DNA from 2 places in the Solwaraspora sp. WMMA2101 genome. Region 2 is predicted to be linked to the other one. Evidence: riboswitches for the same ligand, from Rfam matches in the RefSeq annotation. Region 2 holds a riboswitch; the other holds the start of a gene.
The links. Region 2 has a riboswitch for thiamine pyrophosphate ahead of ACN28F_RS25325 (ECF transporter S component). Riboswitches for the same ligand answer to the same signal wherever they lie in the genome.
Positions count from the first base shown of each region.

Region 1: linked by a shared signal. The riboswitch ahead of ACN28F_RS19505 (thiamine phosphate synthase) and the one ahead of ACN28F_RS25325 (ECF transporter S component) in region 2 are both predicted to bind thiamine pyrophosphate.

Region 1 covers NZ_JBMHMA010000006.1:4,071,927-4,079,353, reverse strand. The annotation lists gene thiC (phosphomethylpyrimidine synthase ThiC) at 1-885, opposite strand, end outside; gene thiD (bifunctional hydroxymethylpyrimidine kinase/phosphomethylpyrimidine kinase) at 966-1,793, opposite strand; gene ACN28F_RS19525 (thiamine phosphate synthase) at 1,793-2,386, opposite strand; gene ACN28F_RS19520 (thiazole synthase) at 2,383-3,153, opposite strand; gene thiS (sulfur carrier protein ThiS) at 3,159-3,359, opposite strand; gene thiO (glycine oxidase ThiO) at 3,350-4,486, opposite strand; gene ACN28F_RS19505 (thiamine phosphate synthase) at 4,483-5,157, opposite strand; TPP riboswitch at 5,152-5,263, opposite strand; gene ACN28F_RS19500 (DUF397 domain-containing protein) at 5,568-5,777, opposite strand; gene ACN28F_RS19495 (hypothetical protein) at 5,774-5,908, opposite strand; gene ACN28F_RS19490 (aldo/keto reductase) at 6,012-6,992, opposite strand; gene ACN28F_RS19485 (ABC-F family ATP-binding cassette domain-containing protein) at 7,021-7,427, opposite strand, start outside.
Region 2 covers NZ_JBMHMA010000006.1:5,336,442-5,343,868, forward strand. The annotation lists gene ACN28F_RS25320 (ABC transporter ATP-binding protein) at 1-1,328, opposite strand, end outside; gene ACN28F_RS25325 (ECF transporter S component) at 1,369-1,968, opposite strand; TPP riboswitch at 1,964-2,068, opposite strand; gene ACN28F_RS25330 (permease) at 2,284-3,300, shown strand; gene ACN28F_RS25335 (TIGR03943 family putative permease subunit) at 3,297-4,040, shown strand; gene ACN28F_RS25340 (DUF6328 family protein) at 4,120-4,650, shown strand; gene ACN28F_RS25345 (hypothetical protein) at 4,633-5,238, opposite strand; gene ACN28F_RS25350 (Fur family transcriptional regulator) at 5,324-5,758, opposite strand; gene ACN28F_RS25355 (ArsR/SmtB family transcription factor) at 5,808-6,101, opposite strand; gene ACN28F_RS25360 (metal ABC transporter permease) at 6,223-7,110, opposite strand; gene ACN28F_RS25365 (metal ABC transporter ATP-binding protein) at 7,107-7,427, opposite strand, start outside.

The sequences.
Region 1 (7,427 bases), 1.3 Mb from region 2:
GGTCACGTCGTAGCGGGCCAGGATCTCGCACAGCTCCGCGAAGTGCGTGTAGAGGAAGTTCTCCTCGTGGTGCGCCAGGCACCAGGCGGCCATGATCGACCCGCCCCGGGAGACGATCCCGGTGACCCGGTCCACCGCCAACGGCACGTACGGCAGCAGCACGCCGGCGTGCACCGTCATGTAGTCGACGCCCTGCTCGGCCTGCTCGATCACGGTGTCCCGGAACACGTCCCAGCTCAGCTTGACCGGATCCCCGCCGACCTTCTCCAACGCCTGGTAGATCGGCACCGTACCGATCGGCACCGCCGAGTTGCGCACGATCGCCTCGCGGGTCTCGTGGATCCGCTTGCCGGTGGACAGGTCCATCACGGTGTCGGCACCCCACCGGGTGGCCCAGGTCAGCTTCTCCACCTCCTCGGCCACCGACGACGAGACGGCCGAGGTGCCGATGTTGGCGTTCACCTTCACCAGGAACCGGCTACCGATGATCATCGGCTCGGACTCCGGGTGGTTGACGTTGGCCGGCAGCACCGCCCGGCCGGCGGCGATCTCCTCCCGTACCACCTCGGCCGGCAGGTTCTCGCGCACCGCGACGAACTCCATCTCCGGGGTGACCGTCCCGGCCCGGGCGTACGCCAACTGGGTCGGCCGACGCCCGTCCGCGCCCGCCAGCGGGGTGCCGGCCCCACGTGCCGGAGCGACGTCACCACGCTGCGCGATCCACGGTCCGCGCAGCGGCGGCAGCCCTGCCTGCGGGTCCGATCCCGGGCCGGACGTGTCGTAGAGCCGCACCGGCGGGTTGTCGCCGGCCAGGGTCACCTCGGCGAACGGCACCTGGATGTCCGGTCGCGGTCCTTGCACGTACACCTTGCGACGAGCCTGCATCGGCGGGCCTCCTTCAGATATGTGCCGACTTCGGACAGTTGCCGACTTCAGATGGGTGCGGCTTCAGATGGGGTGCGGCTTCAGGTGGACAGCGGCTGGCGGGACCAGCCGAAGTGGTCGACCGGGCCGTGCCCGGCACCCAGCCGCCAGTGCGCGGCCCCGGCCAACGCGCCCGCCACGTACCCCTTGGCGAAGATCAGGGCGGCCGGTACGTCGTCACCGAGGGCCAGCCGGGCGGCGACCGCCGCCGCGAAGCTGCACCCGGTGCCGTGGGTGTTGCGGGTGGCCAGCCGCTCACCGGTCAGCTGCCAACTGCTGTCGGCCGTCGCGACCACGTCGACCGCCGCCGGGTCGGTCGACGTACCGTCCGGGTCGCCGCCGGTGACCACCACGAACCTCGGCCCGCCGGCGACCAGCTCGGCCGCCGCCCGTGCCATCTCCTCGCGGGTCCGCACCGGCCAGCCGACCAGCGCCGACGCCTCCGCCCGGTTCGGCGTCGCCACCAGGGCGTACGGCAGCAGCCGCTCCACCGCGCCGACCACCCCGAGCCGGTGCCCGCTGGTGGAGACCAGCACCGGATCGACGACCAGGTTCGGCAGCTCCCCCGCGCGGGCCAGCGCGGCGACCACCCCGGCGACCCGCGCCGTACCGAGCATGCCGGTCTTGACCGCAGCCACCGGCAGGTCGACGCGGACCGCCTCGATCTGGGCACGCACCTGACCGGCGGGCAGCTGGTGCACCGCCGTCACACCCCGGGTGTTCTGTGCCGTCACCGCCGTGATCGCGCTGGTGCCGTGGACGCCGAGCGCGGCGAAGACCTTCAGGTCGGCCTGGATGCCGGCGCCGCCGCCGGAGTCGGATCCGGCGATCGTCATCGCCACCACCGGGGTGGTCCGGTCGCCGGTCATCAGCAGCCCACCTCGGCCGGCAGCAACCCGGCGGCCAGCTCGCGGACCACGGCCGCCGGGTCGGCGGCCCGCATCACCGCGCCCATCACCGCCACCCCGGCGGCACCGGCCGCCCGACAGGTGGCGACCTGCTCCGCCGTGGTCACTCCGGCGAGCGCGACCACCGGCCGGCCGGCGGCCCGTGCCAGGCGGGCCAGCCCGGCCGGACCGAGTGGCGGCCCGTAGCCGGGTTTGGACGCGGTCGTGAACACCGGTGACACCGTCACGTAGTCCTCCGTGGTCAGTCGGCCGAGTTCGGCCTCGTCGTGGCAGGAGCGCCCGACCAGCCCGAAGCTCGGCGGCGGGTAGGGCCCAGCGGCGCTCAGGTGCACGGCGTCACCGCCGAGCGGGTCCGGACCAGCGACGATCAGGGTGCCGCCGGCCGGAGCGAGAACGCCGCGCAACTGGTCGGCCAGCGCGACGCGCTGCGCCCGGGGCAGGTCGCGTTCCCGCAGCACCACCTGCCGGACGCCGCCGGCCACCGCCGCCGCCACCACCTGCGGCAGCGGCCGGGTCGCCTGTCGACGGTCGGTGAGCAGCACGATCCCGTTCACAGCTCGGGCCGCCCCTCGTCCGGAGTGGACGCCAGCGCGTGGAACCGCTTCGGGATCCGACCGGCGCGGGCCGCCAGCCGGCCGGCGTCGATGGCGTACCGCATGGCGGTGGCCATCGCCACCGGGTCGGCGGCCCGGGTCACCGCGCTGGCCAGCAGCACCGCGTCGCAGCCCAGCTCCATGGCGAGCGCGGCGTCGGAGGCGGTGCCGACCCCGGCGTCCAGGATCACCGGGATGTCGACCGACTGACGGATCAGCCGGAGGTGGTGCGGGTTGAGGATGCCCAGGCCGGAGCCGATCGGCGCGCCGGCCGGCATCACCGCCGCGCAACCGACGTCGGCCAGCCGCCGCGCCAGCACCGGATCGTCGGTGGTGTACGGCAGCACGGTGAAACCCTCGTCGACCAACTGCTCGGCGGCGCGCAGCAGCTCGGCACCGTCCGGCAGCAGGGTCCGCTCGTCGCCGATGACCTCCAGCTTGACCCAGTCGGTGTCGAACGCCTCGCGGGCCAGGTGGGCCACCTTCACCGCCTCGGTGGCGGTGTAGCAGCCGGCGGTGTTCGGCAGCAGCCGTACGCCGCAGCGTTCCAGCAGGTCGAGCAGTCCGCCGTGCATGGTGGCGGCGCTGTCCACCCGGCGCAGTGCGACCGTCACCAGCCCGGTGCCGCTGGCGGCGATCGCCTGCTCCAGGATGTGCAGGTTGGCGGCGCCGCCGGTGCCGAGGATCAGCCGGGAGTCGAAACTGTGCCCGGCGACGGTGAACGGCATCCGGTTCACCCGCCCTGCGCGGCGATCAGGACCTCGACCCGGTCGCCGTCGCACAGCTGCTCGGCCGGCCAGCCGCTGCGCGGCACCACCGCACCGTTGACGGCGACGGCGACACCCCGGTCGGCGTCGGTGACCGTACGGACGACGTCGGCGAGCGTGACACCGGTCGGCGTGGTGACCGGCGCGCCGTTCACGATCAGCTCCATGGCTCCTTCTCCCTCGCGTTCTCCCTGTTCGCAGCCGTGAACCGGCCCGGTTGGAACGGTGCCAGCACCGGATCCGGGTCGGCGCCGGCGGCCAGGTCGGCGATCAGGTCGGCGGTCACCGGGGTCAGCACGATGCCGTGCCGGTGATGTCCGGTCGCCACCAGCACCCGCCCGTCGGCCGTGGGAAGCCAGCCGAGCAGCGGCGCGTTGTCGGGCGTACCGGGCCGGGCCGCTGCCCGCGCCTCGACCAGCTCGTACTCGGCGATCTCCGGCAGCAGGTCGGCGGCGGCGCGCAGCAGCTCCAGCACCGCACCGGCGGTCACCGTGGTGTCGCCGCGTTCCTCGACGGTGGCGCCGACGACCACCTCCCCGTCGGCGCGCGGCACCAGGTAGACCTGTCGGCCGTCGGCGTACCCCCGGATCACGTGCCGGAACCCGACGGCGCCGGCGGGTGCCCGCAGCCGCAGGATCTGGCCTTTGACCGGCCGTACCGGCAGCCCGGTCAGCGTCGCCGAGCCGCAGCCGGCGGCCACCACGACCACTTGCGCGTCCAGTGTGGAGACGTCGGTGACCGGTTGCGGGACCACGGTGACCCCGGTCCGGTCCAGCGCGGTGTCCAGTGCCGCGACCAGCCGACGCGGGTCGACCTGGTGGTCGTCGGGCATCAGCGCCCCGCCGCGTGCCCTCGGGGCCAGCGCCGGTTCGCGATCCCGCAGCGCCGTGGCGCGCAGCAGCGTGATCGGCAGGTCCAGGCTCTGCTGGTACGCCCAGAGCCGCTGCGCCTCCTGCCGGTCGTCGCCGGTGAGGGTGACGACCAGGGTGCCGTCGGTGCGGTAGCCGATGTCCTGGCCGGTGACGGCGGTCAGTTCGGCGGCGAACGCCGGCCAGCGGGCCGCCGAGTCGACCAGCAGCCGGGTCAGCTCCGCCTCGCCGAAGTGCGACTCGGCGACCGGGGCGAGCATCCCGGCGGCCACCGACGACGCCCCGGATCCGGGTGCCGGGTCGTGCAGCACGGTACGCAGTCCACGCTGCGCGCACCGCCAGGCGATCCCCATCCCGATCGGCCCGCCGCCGACCACCGCCACGTCGGCCCGACCGTTGGCGGGCCCGCTGCTTGTCGCCGTCATGCCGGCGCTCCGTCGGCGGCGGCGGTCGGCCGACGACGTACCGCTGTCAGCAGTTCGGCGGTGGCCCGGCCCGGGTCGGCGGCGGCCGCGATCGCGCCGACCACCGCGACCCCGTACGCCCCGGCGGCCAGCAGGTGTGCAACCCGGTCCACGGTGACCCCGGCGATCGCGACCACCGGTACGTCGACCGCGGCGGCGACGGCGGCCAGCCCGGCCGGCCCGATCGGGTCGGGCAGCCCGGTCTTGGTGCCGGTGGCGTAGCACGGCCCGACCCCCAGGTACGTCGCCCCGGCGGCGACCGCCGCCCGCCCGGTGGCCGGGTCGCGCGCGGTGGCACCGAGGATCGCGGCCGGCCCGAGCACCCGACGGGCGGCGTCAACCGGCAGGTCCGCCGCGCCGACGTGCGCGCCGGCCGCGCCGGTGGCGAGTGCGATGTGCAACCGGTCGTTGACCAGGCAGGTCACCCGGTACGCGGTGCATTCGGCGACCGCACGGACGGTCAACTCGTAGGCGTCCCGGTCGGACATGTCGTCCTCGACGCGCACCTGCACGACGAGGTCGGCGACGGCGTCGGCAGCGCGGGCGGCGGCCAACGCGGCCCGCAGTACGCCGAGCGGGTCGCACCCGGGTCGGGTGTCGGTGATCAGATGCAGTCGCCCAAGGGACGGCACGGCAACGCTCCTCCCTGCGCCGGCATTACCCGGATCAGGTTCGACGGTCGGAGGCCGCGTCAGCCTCCCTCTCAGCCCGGTGCACCGGGCTCCCGTGGGTTACTTGCCTGTTACCGTACGACGGTCTCGTCGATCCGCCAAGGGCCAATCCGAGGCAACCTTCGGTCTGCCGCCCTCGCCCCGCTGTCGGCCGTGACCAGGCTCACCGCGCGGTCGAGGTCGCGCACCGCGGTCGAGGTCGTGGCTGACCGGCGGGAGCCAACCTGTCCTCGTCCAGCGCAGGTATGGTTTCAGCAATATTCCTGTGAGGAATAATTATTCCACACAGGAATACCGTCACGACGCAATAGGTGTCCCGGGACCAGTCGACGACGCCGACGCGGGGCCGAGACAGCGGCGCTCAGTTCTGCTCAGCTCAGCGAGTCGGTGAGGGTGCCCGCCTTCGCGGCGGCGACGAAGGCCGACCAGCTCGCCGGCGCGATCACCAGCGCCGGACCGCCCGGATCCTTCGAGTCCCGCACCCCGACGACCACACCCAGCCCGTCAGCCACCTCGACACACTCACCCTGATTGTTCGATCGGCTGCTCTTGCGCCAGCTAGCGCCGGAAAGATCGATCACGACTCGTACTCCTTCGCGGTCTGCCAGAAGAGGTCACGACTGGCCTGCTCATCCTTGGTCTTCGGGGCCAGCGCGGCCAACGCCTCGATGGTCGGCAGGTCCGCGCCGTACAGCTCACATAGCAGCACCACGTCCTCGGTGCGGCATGTCTCTACCACGACACCACGACAGCGTTTTCGACTACTAATTGATCATCGATGTAAGTCCAGCCGAGGAGACAAGATCATGTGAGGCTCAGCTCAGCGAGCCGCCGGGGCCGGCCGGATCCGGCAGGATCGCGCGCAACTCGGCGAGGTCGTCGGCGTCCGGCTGCCACGACCCGGCGGCGGCGTTCGCCCGTACCTGCTCGGCGGTGGTCGCCCCGGCGATCACCGACGCCACCGCCGGCTGCGCGGCCAGGCCGCCGATCGCGACGGTGAGCAGCGACAGGTCCCGCTTCGCGGCGTACGCGTCGAGGGCCTCGATGACGTCCCACGGTGCCCCGGCCAGCCGGGCGACGTACCGGCTGCCCTCGCCCGCCAACCGGCTGCCCGCCGGCGGCGCCTCGGCCCGGCGGTACTTGCCGGTCAGCAGCCCGTCGGCGAGCGGGAAGTACGGCAGCAGCCCCAGGCCGAAGCGCCGACAGGCCGGCACCACTTCCTGCTCCACCCGCCGGTCCAGCAGGTTGTACTCGTTCTGCGCGCTGACGAACGGTGACAACCCACCGGTACGCGCGGTCCACGCGGCGTCGGCGATCTGCCAGCCGGCGAAGTTGGAGCAGCCGACGTAGCGGACCTTGCCGCCGCGTACCAGGTCGTCCAGGGCCTGCAGGGTCTCCTCGACCGGGGTGACCGGGTCCGGCTCGTGGAACTGGTACAGGTCGATGTGGTCGGTGCCGAGTCGGCGCAGCGACGCCTCGACGGCCCGCACGATGTAGCGCCGGGAGCCGCGTACCCCGTGGTCGACGCCGTTGCGGCCGGCCATGTCCATGCCGAACTTGGTGGCCAGCACCACGTCGTCACGGCGGCCGCGCAGCGCCGCCCCGAGCTGCTCCTCGGAACCGCCGGGCGGGGTGCCGTAGATGTCGGCGGTGTCGAACAGGGTGATCCCGGCGTCGATGGCGGCGTCGACGACCGCCCGGGTGCCGGCGGCGTCCAGCTTGCGGCCGAAGTTGTTGCAACCGACCCCGACCGCCGACACCATCAGCCCCGAGTCGCCCAACCGGCGGTAGATCATCTCAGTCACACCGGCCAGCCTACGACGGTCAGCGGACGTCCCAGACCGGCTCGGGGACCTCGACCACCTCGCCGTCACCCTGGAACAGCACGAACCGGTCGAACGACCGGGTGAACCAGCGGTCGTGGGTGACCGCGATCACCGTACCTTCGAAGGCCTTGAGCCCTTCCTCCAGCGCCTCGGCCGAGGCCAGGTCCAGGTTGTCGGTCGGCTCGTCGAGCAGCAGCAGGGTCGCGCCGGACAGCTCCAGCAGCAGCACCAGGAACCGGGCCTGCTGGCCACCGGAGAGGGTGCCGAACCGCTGGTCGCCCTGGCCGGCCAGGTCGTAGCGGGACAGCACACCCATCGCCGCGTGCCGGTCCATCCCGGCCCGGTGGTCGTCGCCGCGCCACAGCACGTCGGCGAGGGTCTGGTCGAGCAGTTCCGGCCGGTCGT
Region 2 (7,427 bases):
GCCAGCAGCTCCACCAGCTCGATCCAGGTCCGGCGGTCCTGGCCGAAGGTCGGTTCGTCGAGCACCAGCAGCTGCGGCGCGGTGGCCAGAGCGGTCGCCACACTCAGCCGCCGCGCCTCACCACCGGACAACGTGTACGGGTTCGCCCGCGCCAGCCGGTCCAGCCGCAACCGGGTGAGCAGCTCGTCGACGACCCGACCGACCGCCGGCTCCGGCAGACCGCAGCGGCGCGGGCCGAGCGCCAACTCGTCGGCCACGGTCGTGGTGACGAACTGGTGCTCCGGGTTCTGGAACACCGAACCGATCCGGCGGACCAGCTCCGGCGCCCGCCAGCGGTGCGGCACCGCCCCGACCTGCCCACCGGTCAGCGCTGCGGTCGCCCGTACCGCGCCGGCACCGGGGGCGACCAGCCCGCCGAGCAGCAACGCCAGGGTGGTCTTGCCGGCCCCGTTGGGCCCGAGTACGGCCAGCGCCTCCCCGGCGTGCACCGGCACCTCGTCGGCGCGCACGGCCAGCCGGGGCGGCAACCCGACCCGGTCGGCGTGCAGCAGCGGCGCACCGGCGGGTCGACCGGACCGCCGTACCGGAAGTGGCTGGTCGGGCACCCACACACCGTCGGCGGCCAGTTGTCCGCCGTACCGGTCGAAGACCTCCGTCGGCGGGCCGTCGGCCCGCACCCCGCCACCGGGTTCCAGCACCACCACCCGGTCGACCAGCGGCAGCGCCTGCGCCACCCGGTGCTCGACGATCACCAGGGTGGTGTCGTCATCGTCGGCCAGCGCGCCGGCGATCGCGTCGCGGACCAGGTCGGCGCCGGCCGGATCCAGGTTCGCGGTCGGCTCGTCGAGCAGCAGCAGGTCCGGGCGCAGCGCGAGCGCCCCGGCCAGGGCGAGTCGCTGCTGCTCGCCACCGGACAACGCGGCGGTCGGCCGGTCCCGGCCGTACCGGAAACCGACCCGGGCCAGCGCGGCGTCGACCCGTGGCCAGATCTCCGCAGCCGGTACGCCCCGGTTCTCCAGCCCGAACGCCACGTCGTCACCACTGCGCGCCATCACCAGCTGGGTCTGCGGATCCTGGAAGACGATGCCGACCCGGTCGCGGGCCTTGCGCGGGTCGAGCCCGTCGACGCCCACCGTGCCGGCCTGTTCGCCCGAGTCGGCCGGCAGCAGCCCGGCCATCGCCGCCAGCAGGGTGCTCTTGCCCGCGCCGGACGGCCCGAGCAGCAGGACCCGTTCGCCGGCGCCGATCCGCAGGTCGACGTCGCGCACCGCCCAGGCCCGGCGGCCGGCGTGCCGCCAGCCGAAGCCCCGCAGCTCCAGCCGGCTCACCGCGCGGCCCGGCTCAGCCGACGGCCCGGCTCGGCCCGGCTCACACCATGGTGCGGTCGCGGCCGGCCGGGAACCGGTCGAGCACCCCGGTCCGGGCCAGTGCCCGGGTCAGCGCGACGCTGCCGGCACCGGCCAGCACGATCGCGCTGACCACGGTCACGACGAAGATCGGGATCCGGAAGGTGACCAGATCGTACGGCGCGTAGTACCGGACCTGGTCGAAGATCGCCGCGCCGAGCCCGGCGGCCGCCCCGGCGGCCAGCACCACCGGGAGCCGGAACGAGCGGTACGCCACCGCGAGGAACACCAGCTCGGCGCCGACGCCCTGGGCCAGGCCCTGGAGCACCACCACGGCGCCCCACTGGCTGCCCAGCGCCGCCGACACCAACGCGGCGACCAGTTCGCAGAAGAGCGCGGCCCCCGGCTTGCGGATCACCAGGGCACCGAGCACAGCCGGCACCAGCCACACCCCGTACAGCACCGCCTGGGCGGGCGGGAAGAAGGTGAACGCGGCCTCGGTGGCTGCCCAGACCAGCCCCCACGCCCAGAAGATCACCCCGAAGGCGACCGCGATCACCGAGGCGACCACGATGTCGACGGTCCGCCAACGGCGGTCGACGGAGGTACTGCGTAGCGTCATCGTCGCTCCAACTCCCTGCGCTGGCATTACCCAGATCAGGTTCGAGGGTCTGCGGGCTCCCCGCACTCTCAGCGCTGTCTGCGCTCCCCTGTCGGACATGAGGTTGTTCCGTCGACGCTAGCACCGGGCGACCGGTGCGAACAGAGGCGACGTCCGGGTGTGGCGGCGGGCACCCCCGGACGCGTTATCGTGGGGTGCCCGCATCGACCCGTCCAGCGAGGGGACCGACCTTCCGTGACCGCTGCCGATCGCACCGCGACGCGTCGGGCGCGCCCCGGTGACGAGGTCGACTGGGGTACGTCGGACGCCGACGACCTGTCGGCCTCGGGCGCTTCCGGCGGGTCGCCCGGTGCCCCGCGGCCGCCCCGGCGGCGACTGTTCGGCGACCGGGTCGGCTCGGTCGAGGTGCTCGCCTTCCTGCTGATCGGGTTGGTGATCTTCCGCGAGCCGTTGGCCGGCCTGATCTCCGACCCCCGGCTGCAGACCTGGACCACGGTCTTCGTCTCGGTGATGGTCCAGGCCATGCCGTTCCTCGTCTTCGGCGTGGTGCTCTCCGCGGTCATCGCGGTCTTCGTGCCCCGGTCGTTCTGGGCGAAGGCGTTGCCGAAGCATCCGGCGCTGGCGGTGCCGGTGGCCAGCGCGGCCGGCGTGGTGCTGCCCGGCTGCGAGTGCGGCTCGGTGCCGATCGCCGGGTCGTTGATCCGTCGGGGCGTGGCACCGGCCGCCGCCCTGGCGTTCCTGCTGGCCGCGCCGGCGATCAACCCGATCGTGCTGGTCGCGACGGCCGTCGCCTTCCCGAACAACCCGGAGATGGTGCTCGGTCGAGGTGTCGCCAGCCTGATCGTCGCGATGGTGATGGGCTGGCTGTGGCTGCGGCTGGGCCGCACCGACTGGATCCGGTTGCCGCACCGGCCGGATCTGGACGACCTGTCCCGCGCGCGGGCATTCTGGGCGGCCGTCCGGCACGACATCATGCACGCCGGCGGCTTCCTGGTGATCGGTGCGATGGCCGCCGCCAGCATCAACGTGCTGGTGCCGGAGCGCTGGCTGCAGACCCTCGCCGACAACCCGGTGCTGTCCATCCTGGCCCTGGCGGTGCTCGCCGTACTGCTGTCGATCTGCTCCGAGGCCGACGCGTTCGTCGCCGCGTCGCTGTCGCAGTTCTCGCTCACCTCGCGACTGGTGTTCCTGGTCGTCGGCCCGATGGTCGACCTGAAGCTGATCTCGATGCAAGCCGGTACGTTCGGGCGCCGGTTCGCGTACCGGTTCGCTCCGGCGACCTTTCTGATCGCCATCGTGGTGGCGGTCGCGGTGGGGACGGTGCTGTTGTGAACAAACAGGCTCAAGGTGTGGTGCTGCTGCTGCTCGGCGGCGCGGTCGTCAAGGCCAGCGTCACCGAGATGTACCTGCGCTACGTCAAGGAGGTGCTGCAGCCGTTCCTGATCGTCGCGGGCCTGCTGCTGGTCGCCGCCGGCATCATGACGCTCTGGCACGATCTGCGGCGGCGCAACGCACCCGCCCCGGCCGACGACGGCCACGACCACCACGACGACGGTCACGGCCACGCCCACCACGAGCCGCGGGTCGGCTGGCTGCTGATCCTGCCGGTGCTCGGCCTGCTGCTGGTCGCCCCGCCCGCGCTGGGTTCGTACGCCGCCGCGCAGGCCGGTACCGCGCTCAGCGCCGAGCAGGCATCCTCGGACTATCCACCGCTGCCCGACGGCGACCCGGCCCAGATCAGCGTCCTCGACTACGCCTCCCGGGCGATCTTCGACGAGGGTCGGTCACTGGACGGTCGGACCGTACGGCTCACCGGCTTCGTCGCCGAAGGGCCGGACGGCGAGCCGATGCTGGCCCGTATCGTGCTGTCCTGCTGCGCCGCCGACGGCCGACCGATCAAGGTCGGGATGGACGGCAGCGCCCCCACCGGGCTGCCGGTGGACACCTGGATCGCGGTGGTCGGCCGGTACAGCGACCGGATCGGCACCGACCCGGTGAACGGGGCGAGCATCCCGTACCTCGGGGTCGAATCCTGGCAGGAGATCGAGCCGCCGGCGCAGCAGTACGAGTAGAGGTTTCACTTCTGCCGGTCCGGGGCATCTTCCCGTCCGCCGTTTCAACGTGACGGACGTGGCGGGAGGGACCAGACGGATGAGCCGGGAGACCGAGCGGGAACGGTGGCAACGGAATTTCGCCGACCTGTTGCAGGAGCTTCGAGTTGCCCAGACCGGCGTCCAGATTCTCTTCGCGTTCCTGCTGACGCTGCCGTTCAGCAGCGGCTTCCCGGACACGACCGCGTTCCAGCGCGACATCTACGTGGTCGCGCTGCTCGCGGCGGCGGCCGCCGCCGCGATGATCATTTCGCCGGTGGCGTTCCACCGGGTGCTGTTCCGCCAGGGCCGTAAGCCCGAACTGGTCCGGTTCGCCCACCGGATGGCCAGCGGCGGCCTCGGCTTCATGCTGGTGGCGATGGTCAGCTCGGTTCTGCTGGTCACCGACTTCATCCTGCCGCGCACGGTCGGGTTCGTCCTCAGCGGCATCACCGGGCTCTGGTTCCTGACCTTCTGGGCCGGTCTGCCGTTCGTGCACCGCGGCTGGCTGCGCGACGACGACGAGGACGACGACGAGGGGACGGCCAGCGGCGATGCCGCCGGTCACCAGACGTCAGCGCGGCACCCGTAGCCCGAGGGATCGCAGCTCCAGCGCGGCGAGCGCGGCGGTGACCTGCGGATCACCGTCGCGCCAGCGGGCCGCCACGTCCGGGTCGATCGCGGTGATCGCGGCCAGCGGACGACCGGCCAGCGCCCGCAGCGCCAGCAGGTCCTGACCGGCCGGCAGGTCACGCAGGGCCACGGCGGCGCTGGCCCGCCGGATCCACCGGATGCGTAGCGGCAGCCAACCGAACAGCACCAGCCCCACCGGGAAGATCAGCATGGTGACGGCGAGCGCCACGGCCAGGTCGGCGACCAGGTCCTGCTGCTCACGTCCGGCCTGCGCGACCGATCTGGCGGCACCGGCGGCCTGGGTGAACGGGGCGGTCAACTCGTCACCGACGAGCGGTACCCGACCGACCCGGCCGCCGACGTCGGCGAGGTTGTCGGCCAGCCCGGCACCGGCGTCCTGCAGGGTACGGCCGGGGCCGGCGAGCCGAGCGACCTGCTCGTGCAGCCAGAGCGCGGCACGGATCCACAGGTAGACCCAGGCGACGACGATCAGATCGGTGGCGAACTGCCGGGCGGCGGCGGGGAAACGGTCGGCGTAGATCTGCATGCGCACAGCGTGCCGTACCCGTGTCGACCACGCCGTCCTGGCCGGTGCCGGCCGCGACCGACCGGCATGGTCTGGGGTGATCCCGCTAGGACTTCTTGCCGGTCTTGCGGCTGGCGCACTGCGGGCAGGTGCCGAAGATCTCCATCGTGTGGCTCACCCCGACGTACCCGTGCTGGGCCGCGACCCGTTCCGCCCACGCCTCGACCGCCGGCCCCTCGACCTCGACGGTGCTGCCGCAGGATCGGCAGACGAGATGGTGGTGGTGGCCCTGGCTGCACCGCCGGTACAGATGCTCGCCGCCGGGCGGACGCATCACGTCGACCTCGCCCGAGTCGGCGAGCCCCTGCAACGTCCGGTAGACGGTGGTCAGGCCGACCCGGTCGCCGCGTTCCCGCAACATGGCGTGCAGTTCCTGGGCGCTGTGGAACCCCGCCAACTCGTCGAGGATGGCGCTCACCGCGCTGCGTTGCCGGGTGTTGCGGACCGCCGCCTGCTCGGTGGTGGTGTCTCCAGTCTTCATCTGGGGCCTCCGGGGCAAAGTACTGCTGCCGAATCCTGCCGGTGGCGGGTCACCGTACCTCCCGGGCATGGCTGACCGCGTCGGCGACGATGTGCGCGACGTGTTCGTCGACCAGCGCGTACGCGATCTCCCGGCCCCGCCGGGAGCCGTGCACCACGCCGGCCCCACGCAGCACACGAAGGTGCTGCGACACCAGCGGCTGCGGTGCGCCGAGCTTCTCCACGAGCTCGTGGACACAGCGTTCGCCCTGGGCGAGCTCGGTCACGATGGCGACCCGGATCGGAGCGGACAGGGCGCGCAGCAGTTCGCCCGCGCTCTCGTACCCCTCGTAGCCGTTGGCCATCGTCACCCCGCAACGGTAACCAATAGCGGGGCCGGACCGGCAGGCAGGCGGCCACCGGCGGAGGAACCGGCGGCATCTGGAAAGCCGCCGGACCGCCGGACCGGGAGGGTGGGGGACCGGATCAGGACTCCAGGACGACCTCCGGTGGCTCCACCTCGCGGGCCGGCCGCTGCGGTACGCGCAGGCGGGCACCCCGTCGGCGCAGCAGGCGCCAGAGGCCGGCACCGATCGCGGTGGCGGCGAACGCGCCGATCGCCAGGATGACGATCGTCGCGCCGAGCGCGGTGTTGACGGTGCCGGCCAGCCACACGCCGCCGCCGGCCGAGACCAGGCCGATCGCCATCGCCGCCGCCATGGTGGTGCGGAACCCCCGGGTGAGCTGCTGCGCGGTCGCCACCGGCACCACCATCAGTGCGCTGACCAGCAGCAGGCCGACCGCCCGCATGGCGATGGTGACGGTCACCGCGGTGGTGACCGCGATCAGCAGGTTGAGCGTGCGCACCGGCAGGCCGGAGACCTTGGCGTACTCCTCGTCGTGGCAGATGGCGAACAGTGCCGGGCGCAGCAGCAGCATCGCGGCGAGCACGACCGCGGCGAGCACCACGATCACCCGCAGGTCCTCCGGGCGGGTGGTGCTCAGCGACCCGAACAGGTAGGACATCAGGTTGGCGTTGCTGCGGTCGCCGGCCAGCCCGACCAGCATCACCCCGCCGGCGATACCGCCGTAGAACAGCAGCGCGAGCGCCATGTCGCCGGAGGTGCGGCCGCGTTCGCGCAACAGTTCGATGGCGATCGCGCCGATCGCGGCGACGATCACCGCGGTGAGCACGGGGGAGCGGTCCAGCAGCAGGCCGACGCCGACCCCGGTGAGGGCCACGTGGCCCACCCCGTCGCCGATCAACGACATCCGCCGCTGCACCAGGTAGATGCCCAGGGCCGGGGCGGCCAGCCCGATGACCAGGGCGCCGATCAGCGCCCGGATCATGAATTCGTACTGGAAGATGCTCATGCGTTCAATATCCGGGACGGTTCGACCGGCGCGTGCGGGTGGACGTGGTCGTGACCGGGGTCGGCGTGGTGCCCGGCCGGTGGTGGCACCGCGCCGTCGTGGACCACCTCGCCGTGGTGCAGCACCACCGCGCGGTCGATCAGCGGCTGCAACGGCCCGAGCTCGTGGGCGACCAGCAGCACCGTACCGCCGCCGGTGACGAACGTGCCGAGCGCCGTGGCGAACGCCTCCTGGCTGGCGGCGTCGACCCCGGCGGTGGGCTCGTCGAGGACCAGCAGTTCCGGTTCGCCGGCCAGCGCGCGGGCGATCAGCGTCCG